DNA from 2 places in the Pseudomonas sp. I3-I5 genome. Region 2 is predicted to be linked to the other one. Evidence: predicted binding sites of a transcription regulator. Region 2 holds the regulator's gene; the other holds the start of a gene.
The links. Region 2 encodes FliA, which starts transcription of late flagellar genes. Its sites were predicted from a motif close to CTAAAGTTTNNNNNNNNNNNGCCGNTAA; they were not measured.

Region 1: a site for FliA is predicted at 2,738-2,765, ahead of MOP87_RS09085 (methyl-accepting chemotaxis protein). Genes of this name have one in related genera too.

The regions. Positions count from the first base shown of each region.
Region 1 is NZ_CP093940.1:2,000,380-2,005,132, reverse strand. Features, by position in the region: gene MOP87_RS09105 (FMN-dependent NADH-azoreductase) at 1-265, opposite strand, end outside; gene MOP87_RS09100 (LysR substrate-binding domain-containing protein) at 396-1,298, shown strand; gene MOP87_RS09095 (DUF1294 domain-containing protein) at 1,374-1,787, opposite strand; gene MOP87_RS09090 (undecaprenyl-diphosphate phosphatase) at 1,780-2,610, opposite strand; gene MOP87_RS09085 (methyl-accepting chemotaxis protein) at 2,908-4,542, shown strand; gene pnuC (nicotinamide riboside transporter PnuC) at 4,655-4,753, shown strand, end outside.
Region 2 is NZ_CP093940.1:3,126,493-3,131,245, forward strand. Features, by position in the region: gene MOP87_RS13850 (chemotaxis protein CheA) at 1-731, opposite strand, end outside; gene MOP87_RS13855 (protein phosphatase CheZ) at 744-1,532, opposite strand; gene MOP87_RS13860 (chemotaxis response regulator CheY) at 1,553-1,927, opposite strand; gene fliA (RNA polymerase sigma factor FliA) at 2,033-2,773, opposite strand; gene fleN (flagellar synthesis regulator FleN) at 2,770-3,603, opposite strand; gene flhF (flagellar biosynthesis protein FlhF) at 3,697-4,753, opposite strand, start outside.

The DNA.
Region 1 (4,753 bases), 1.1 Mb from region 2:
CCGCATCGGCGGCCAGGAACTCTTCGAGGGTCTCGGCACTGAGCTTGGCCTCGAAGGCCTGGGCTGCATCGCGCAGCTCTTCACCCGTGCCGGCAGCCATCAGGGTAGCGGCCGAGAAATGAGCGATGGCATCGGCTGCCAGGTCGCGATAGACCACTTCGACGTTTGGCTCAGCGGCCTGCCAAGCGGCTACGACCTCACGGCTCAGTTGGCGCGAGGCCGAGTTGTCACCCAGGATGCTCGAATCGATGTGCAGCAGTTTCATGAGGTGCTCCTGCGAAAGGGGTTGAAGCGGAGAATGTTTGATGGGAACGATGTTACCTAAGCGAGTAATGGATGATAAGTGCCCCCAATCGCGTTAGTTTGTCCTATCCCTGGAACAATGAGCATTGCCCATGCAGGATTTGAACGATCTGTTCTACTTTGCTCGCGTCGTCGAAGCAGGCGGCTTCGCCGCCGCCGGACGCCAACTGGGCATCCCGAAATCAAGGTTGTCCCGTCGAATCGCCGAACTGGAAGAACGCTTAGGGATGCGCCTGCTACAGCGCACTACACGCCAGGTGAAACTGACCGCCGTGGGCGAGCGCTACCTGCATCACTGCCAGGCCATGCTTCTCGAAGCCGAGGCTGCCGAGGAAGCGGTAGCCAGCATGAGCAGTGAACCGCGTGGCAGGCTACGCGTATCCTGCCCGGTGGCCTTGGGTCATGCGTTCTTGCCGGACGTGGTGACCCAGTTTTTGCGGCAATATCCGCTCGTACAACTGGACCTGGTCTTGCTCAACCGTCGGGTGGACCTGATCTCCGAAGGTATAGATGTAGCGCTGCGTGTGCGTGACCTGGGCGATGAGGACCCTACGCTGGTGACCCGGCGACTTTGTCAGGCACAGATGCAACTGGTTGCCGCGCCGGGTTTTGCCCCACAGGTACGCAAGCCTGAGCAGCTAGCCGACCTGCCGGTGCTCGGCGCACCCGAAGCCGACCGCCTGGTACACCTGAGGCTGCAAGGGCCTGGGGGCCAGCTGCGCGCCTTGGCGCTCGAACCCAGGCTGTCAGTGGACGATTTCGTGGTACGTAATGCAGCTGTACGCGCGGGCCTGGGCTTCACCGCCCTGCCCAGCCTGTTTTGTGAAGAGCAGCTGCAGCGTGGAGAACTTGTCAGGCTGCTCCCGGACTGGTCCTTGCCAGGCGGCTACCTGCAAGCGGTATACCCTCACAGACGCGGTGTCACGCCTGCGGTGCGCGTATGGATCGACCATTTGGCCGCCTCATTCGAAACGTGCGGGGAACGCTATGTCTGACAGGTCACTGAGCAAATAGAGGAGTGGCCGGGAAATGTATTAAGCGCGCTCGCTCCCGTGTGTGATAAAGCGGTTTCACGCCAATGCCGCAGCTCGCCCCTGGAAGAACAGCCAATACGCCCAGGCGGCCTGGTGCACGACCACGATTGCCCAGAAGGTAACCTGGTAAGGCACCTTGCGTGTCTTGTGCCTGAACAACTGCTGCGCCAGCAGAGCGCCAGGCCAGCCACCGAACAGTTCTGTACCGTGCAACAGCTTCTCCGGGATGCGCCGCGCCTGGGTGCGGGCCTGGGCCTTGTCGTGCCAGTAGAGCAACACGCTGACCAGGCTCATCCCTGGGTACACCACCAGCGGCCACCACGCCTGCGCGTCGTAGGCCAGGCACGCTACACCCAGCACCGGCAGCACACACAGCAGCCCCAGCAGCACCCCCTTGAACCGGGCGTTGCGTATCTGCGCGGGGCGCTGGCGATCTGGCTGCTCAACCATGGGCAACGGTCCAGTCGACCCAGCCGAACAGCCAGCTGGCCAGAATCAGCATGCCGAAGACGATCCGATACCAGGCAAAGGCTGCATAACTGTGGTTGGCGATGAACTTCAACAGGCCGCGTACGGCGATCATCGCGAAGATGAACGAGGTCACGAAGCCCAGCGTAAAGATCGGTAGATCATCGGGCTGGAACAGATGACGGTACTTGTAGCCCGAGTACACGGCAGCCCCCACCATCGTCGGCATCGCCAGAAAGAAGGAAAACTCCGTCGCAGCAGTACGCGACAGGCCAAACAGCAGGCCACCGATGATGGTCGAGCCGGAGCGCGAAGTACCAGGAATCATGGCCAGGCACTGCACAAAACCGATTTTCAGCGCATGGCTCCAGCGCATCTCATCGACATGCGTCACCTCAACCGTATGTTGCCGTCGCTCGGCCCAGAGCATGACCACCCCACCCAGCACCAGCGCAGCCGCCACGGTGACCGCGTTGAACAGGTACTCATGAATCAGGTCGGCGAACAATACACCCAATACCAGCGCTGGCAGAAAGGCCAATAGCAGGTTACCGGTGAAGCGCTGGGCCCTGGGCTGGATGGGCAACCCGCGGACCACGTCGACTATCTTGCCGCGAAACTCCCACATCACCGCCAGGATGGCGGCCAGCTGAATGATGATGTTGAAGGCCATCGCCCGCTCACCTGTGAACCCGATGAGGTCGGCGACGATGATCTGGTGGCCGGTACTGGAAATCGGCAGGAACTCCGTCAGCCCTTCCACCACGCCCAGTATGATTGCCTGAAAGGCCGTCCAAAAATCCATCATCCCCCCGATGGAGCCTGCTCGTGGCAAGCTCCTTGTTCTTGATTTGCCTGAATATTGCCGCACGCGGCCCGGCTGTTTTACAGCGTCTGTTGGTCGCAAAGCCAGTGGAAAAGTTCACGGTTACTAAAGGTTTCATGTTGCGCCGCCGAAATGCTGGCAGAACCCCTTTGCACTGTCATGACGTTGCAGGCAACAGACTCCACGGCACATGGCACTTAGCCATTGGTCGAGTGGGTCCATGGCCACAGGCGTGCTTGGATGCAGGTGAAAACAAGAACAAATGGAGCATGCGCAATGAAGACGCTTAGATCGATGTCGATCAGCAGCCGCTTGTGGCTGATCCTGGTAGTGGCGATAGCCATGCTGTTGGCGCTTGGTCTGCTGATGCTGCGCCAGATCCACGGCGACTTGTACCAGGCCAAGGCTGAGAAAACCCGGCATGTGGTGGAAACGGCCACAGGTGTATTGGTGCATTTCCAACAGCTGGAGGCCGCCGGCACGTTGAGCCGCGACGCGGCCCAGCAACAAGCCCTGCAGGTGGTGAGGGCGCTGCGCTATGACCATGACGACTACTTCTGGATCAACGACCTGACCCCGCGCATGATCATGCATCCGGCCAATCCCAAGCTCGATGGCCAGGACCTGTCGGGCATCCGCGATCCGGATGGTTTTGCGGTATTCAACGAAATGGCTGCGCTGGCGCGCCAGCAGGGGGCGGGGCCTGTGAATTACCGCTGGCCCAAGCCCGGGGCTAGCGAACCTGTTGCCAAGACGTCCTTCATCCAGCTGTTCAAGCCCTGGGGCTGGATCATCGGCTCTGGCGTCTACGTGGACGACGTACAGGCCGAGTTCGCTCGACAGCTGCGTGACGCTTCGCTGCTGGGCGTGGTGATCGCGCTGCTGATGGGCCTGATGGTCTGGGTCATCGCACGCAGCATTGCCCGCCCGCTGCAGGAAGCCGTGCAGGCCATGGGCAATATCGCCAGCGGCGAAAGCGACCTGACCCGGCGGCTGGATACCCACGGGCGTGATGAACTCAGCCAGCTGGGCGAGCACTTCAACCGCTTCAACGGCAAGCTGCAAGGGGTGATCGGACAACTGCAAGGGGCGGCGCATGCGCTGGCCAGATCGGCCGACCATGTAGGCGACAACGCCGGTGCGGCGCAACAGCAAAGCGCGCAGCAATCACTGCAGATGGACCAGGTGGCAACGGCCGTGAACGAGGTGACCTACGCCGTGCAGGATGTTGCCAAGACCGCCGAGCAGGCCGCCGGGGAGATGCACACCGCTCAGCAACAGGTCGCGCAGGGGCAGCAGGCGATCCATGGCAGCCTGGCTCAGATCGACCGGTTGTCCATGACCATCGAACAGGCAGTGCAGGTGATCCGCGATCTGGCCGGGCACAGTACCCGCATTGGCGGCGTACTGGACGTGATCCGCTCGATTGCAGAACAGACCAACCTGCTGGCCCTCAATGCGGCGATCGAAGCGGCTCGCGCAGGCGAGCAAGGCCGGGGTTTTGCCGTGGTAGCCGATGAAGTGCGCCTGCTGGCGCAGCGCACGGCCCAGTCCACCGCCGAGATCCACACCATGATCGAACACTTGCAGAGCCAGTCCGATGCCGCCGTCAAGGCGATCGACACCAGCAGCGAGGCCTCACGGCAAACTGTCACGCAAGCCCGTGAAGCAGGCGCCAGCCTCAATGCGATCAACCAGGCCCTGCACACCCTGACAGCGTTGAATGCTTCCATTGCCAGCGCCACCCTGCAGCAATCCCACGTAGTGGAAGACATCAACCGCAACGTGCTGGACACGGCAGGCCTTTCCCAGCAGGCGGCCGATGCGGCGCGTCAGTCCAGTGAAGCCGGCGTGGCGCTGGGCCGGCTCAGCCAGGACCTGGAACAACTGCTGCGCCAGTTCAAGGTCTGAAGCCGACACCGGCTCAGGGCTGCAAGACGGCCCTGATGCCGGCAACGCCCTACACCTTCCTTGAGCTAACCGCTACAATCGCGCCCCCCGCTCAATTCTCCAAGGATCGCCGATGTCCGGCCTTGAACTCATCGCCGCCGTCCTCGGCGTCATCGCTGTGTGGCTCACGGTCAAGCAGAACGCCTGGTGCTGGCCCAATGGCCTGATCATG
Region 2 (4,753 bases):
TCCAGCAGCGACTCGAACTCGGCGTCGGTAATTTCATCGCTGGCCGGCTCGGCAGTGGCAGCCACCGGCTGGGCCGTCACTTCGGCACTGAACTGGCCCTTGCCATGCAACTGGTCGAGCAGCGACTCGAATTCGGCATCGGTGATGTCGTCACCCTGGCCGCTGACCGGCTCGGCAGGCATCTGCTCGGCCGCCGCCTGGGCTTTGACTGCGTCGAGCGAATCGAGCAGTTGCTCGAACTCGCTGTCGGTGATGTCAGCTTCGGTAGCTTGCGCAGCCTGCTGCACGGGCGCAGGTTCAACCGGCACGGGCACAGCCGGTGCCGGGGCCGCTTCGGCGCTGCCGGGCTCTGCCAGACGCGCCAGGGCTGCCAGCAGTTCGGGCGTGGCCGGTGTGACCTCGCTGCGCTCACGCACCTGGGCGAACATGCCGTTGACGGCATCCAGTGCTTCGAGCACCACATCCATCAGTTCTGCATCGACCCGGCGCTCACCTTTGCGCAGCACGTCGAACACGTTCTCGGCGATATGGCAGCACTCCACCAGCTCATTGAGCTGGAGGAAGCCGGCGCCCCCTTTTACAGTGTGGAAACCGCGAAAAATTGCATTGAGCAAGTCGGCATCGTCAGGGCGGCTTTCAAGCTCGACCAGCTGCTCGGACAATTGCTCAAGTATTTCACCGGCTTCTACCAGGAAATCCTGAAGGATTTCTTCATCGGCGCCGAAGCTCATCAAAGGTGCTCCTTAAAAACCCAGGCTGGATAGCAGATCATCGACATCGTCCTGACCGGACACGACGTCTTCACGCTTATCGGCATGAATCTGCGGACCTTCACCCCGAGTCGGATGTTTTTCTCGATCTTTTTCTGCGCGCAACTGATCCTGGTCATGCTGGATGCCTGCAAAGCGGTCGACCTGGCTGGCCATCATCACCAGTTTCAGCAGGTTGCTTTCCACTTCGGTCACCAACGCCGTGACGCGCTTGATCACCTGCCCGGTCAGGTCCTGGTAATCCTGGGCCAGCAGGATGTCGTTGAGATGGCCAGCCACCTTGCGGTTACCTTCGGCGCTGTGCGCCAAGAAACCGTCGACGCGCTTGGCCAGGTCGCGAAACTCCGTGGCGTTCACTTCCCGGCGCATGAAGCGCTGCCAATCGGCACTCAGCGCTTTGGCTTCGCTGGCCAGGTCGTTGAGCACAGGCGTGCTTTCCTCGACCAGGTCCATGGTGCGGTTTGCCGCCCCTTCGGTGAGCTTGACCACATAGGACAGGCGTTCGGTGGCGTCGGTAATCTGCGACACCTCTTCGGCCTGGGGTATGGTCGGGTCGATCTGGAAACTGACGATGGCGCTGTGCAGTTCGCGGGTCAGCTTGCCCACTTCCTGGTACAGCCCCCGATCGCGGGTCTGGTTCAACTCGTGAATGAGTTGCACCGCCTCGCCGAACCGTCCGCGCTCCAGGCTTTCGACCAACTCCTGGGCATGCTTTTTGAGGGTCGATTCGAACTCGCCCAATGACGTGTGTGATGAACTCATGGCGCGCCCCCTGACGTGACTCAGCCGTTGACGCGTTCGAAGATCTTCTCGATCTTTTCTTTGAGCACCTGGGCGGTGAACGGCTTGACCACATAGCCATTCACGCCTGCCTGGGCGGCCTCGATGATCTGGTCGCGCTTGGCTTCCGCGGTCACCATCAACACCGGCAAGCTCTTGAGCTTGTCGCTGGCGCGCACTTTGCGCAGCAGGTCGATACCGGACATGCCCGGCATGTTCCAGTCAGTTACCAGAAAATCGTAATGGCCATTTTCGAGCATGGGCAGCGCCGTCATGCCGTCATCGGCTTCGCTGGTGTTGGTGAAGCCCAGGTCACGCAGCAGGTTCTTGATGATGCGCCGCATCGTCGAAAAGTCGTCGACGATGAGGATTTTCATGTTTTTGTCCAATTAGACCTCCAAGCAGTCTCAAACGCGCTCGGCCCCGAGCGCGCACTCAATCGATTCGGTACAACGTGGAAAACGGCAACGACGGCGGCGGGCTCAACGGGCCCGCCATTCCCCCAGGCGGCTGCGCAGGCGCGCGGCGCATTGGCTGTGCAACTGGCTGACCCGCGACTCGCTGACCCCCAAGACCTCACCGATCTCCTTCAGGTTCAGTTCCTCGTCGTAGTACAGCGCCAGCACCAGGCGCTCACGCTCCGGCAGGTTGGCGATGGCCTCGGTCAACGCGACCTGGAACCGCTCTTCCTCCAACCCACGGGCAGGCTCGGCCTGGCCGCTAACGCCGTCCTCATGCAAGCCTTCGTGCTCGCCGTCCTGCAACAGGTCGTCGAAGCTGAACAGGCGGCTGCCCAGTGTGTCGTTGAGAATCCCGTAATAATCATCGAGGCTCAACTTGAGTTCGGCAGCAACTTCATGATCTTTAGCGTCGCGGCCGGTTTTGGCTTCTACCGCGCGCATGGCGTCGCTGACCATGCGGGTGTTGCGGTGCACCGAACGCGGCGCCCAGTCGCCTTTGCGCACCTCGTCGAGCATGGCGCCGCGAATGCGGATGCCGGCATAGGTCTCGAAGCTGGCGCCCTTGCTGGCGTCATACTTGTTGGCGACCTCGAGCAGACCGATCATGCCCGCCTGGATCAGGTCCTCGACCTGCACGTTGGCAGGCAGTCGCGCAAGCAGGTGATAGGCGATGCGCTTGACCAGCGGGGCATAGCGCTCGATCAGCTCATATTGCGCGTCCTTCGAGGCGCGGCTGTACATCTTGAAGCCGCTGGCGCTCATGACATCGAACCTGCACTGGTCGGCTGCACCAGGCGTTCGACGAAGAACTCCAGGTGGCCACGGGGGTTGGCAGGCAGCGGCCAGCTGTCGACCTTCTGCGCAATGGCCTTGAAGGCCAAGGCGCATTTGGAGCGCGGGAACGCCTCGTACACGGCACGCTGTTTCTGCACCGCCTTGCGCACGCATTCGTCGTAAGGCACGGCGCCCACGTACTGAAGCGCCACATCCAGGAAGCGGTCGGTGACCTTGGTCAGCTTGGCAAACAGGTTGCGCCCTTCCTGAGGGCTCTGGGCCATATTGGCCAGCACCCGGAAGCGATTCATGCCGTAATCGCGGTTGAGCAGCTTGATCAGCGCGTAGGCATCGGTGATCGAGGTCGGCTCATCGCACACCACCAGCAGCACTTCCTGAGCCGCGCGCACGAAGCTGACCACCGAATCGCCGATGCCGGCCGCAGTATCAATCACCAGCACATCGAGGTTGTCGCCGACTTCGCTGAACGCCTGGATCAGACCCGCATGCTGGGCAGGCGCAAGGTGCACCATGCTCTGGGTGCCCGAAGCGGCCGGGACGATGCGCACACCGCCCGGGCCCTGCAGCATCACATCGCGCAGTTCGCAACGCCCCTCGATGACATCGGCCAGCGTGCGCTTGGGCGCAAGGCCCAGCAACACATCGACATTGGCCAGGCCCAGGTCGGCGTCGAGCAGCATGACCCTGCGGCCCAGCTCGGCCAACGCCAGAGACAGGTTCACTGAAACATTTGTCTTGCCGACGCCACCTTTGCCACCGGTCACGGCGATCACCTGTACGGGATGCATGCTACCCATGTCTGTTCTTTACCTTGTCTCGCTGGGACTCATGCCACACGAAGGGCAATGCTGCGTACCCCTTGGCATAGCTACCTTGCACACATTTCATTTTCAACCCGCTCGCCGTGGGTTGTGGTAGAGATCAGCGAACATGTCGGCCATGGCCTCCTCGCTGGGCTCGTCCTGCTGCTGCACATTGACCGCGCGGGTGACCAGCTGGTGCCCACGGGGCAAGTGCAGATCGTCCGGGATACGCGGCCCATCGGTAAGGTAGGCCACGGGCAGTCGGAAACTGATGGCAAGGCTCAGGACATCGCCCAGGCTTGCCGACTCGTCGAGTTTGGTCAGGATGCAGCCGGCCAGCCCGCAGCGCTTGTAGCTGTGGTAGGCCGCGGTCAGCACCTGCTTCTGGCTGGTGGTGGCCAGGACCAGGTAATTCTTCGCAGCGATACCGCGACCGGCCAGGGTATCGAGCTGCATGCGCAAGGCCGGGTCGCTGGCTTGCAGGCCGGCCGTATCGATCAGCACCACGCGTTTGCGCAGCAGCGGCTCGAGCGCCGCCGCCAACGACTGACCGGGGTCGACATAGGTGACCGGCACATTCAGGATCCGGCCCAGGGTCTTGAGCTGTTCCTGGGCGCCGATGCGAAAACTGTCCATGCTCACCAGCGCCAGGTTGTGGGCGCCGTACTTGAGCACATAACGCGCCGCGAGCTTGGCCAGGGTGGTGGTCTTGCCCATGCCGGCTGGGCCGACGACGGCAATCACGCCGCCGTCCTCGATCGGTTCGACGTCAGGCGTACGGATCATGCGCGCCAGGTGCGCCAGCAGCATACGCCAGGCGTGGCGAGGCTCCTCGATGTCCTTGGTCAGCTCGAGCAATTCGCGGGCAATGGGGCCAGACAGGCCGATGCGCTGCAGCCGGCGCCACAACGTGGCCTGCTGCGGCTTGCTACCTTGCAGCTGGGTCCAGGCCAGCGACCCCAGCTGCACTTCCAGCAATTCGCGCAAGCCGGACAGCTCCGAGCGCATGGCATCGAACAGGCGCGGGTCCACCGAGGCCTGGCTGCTTGCGGTGGCGGCCGGCTGCGGGGTATCGACATGCGGCTCGACCAAGGGCTCGGACGCCGTGAGCGATTGACCGGCGAACAGTTGGCGATTGCTGTCG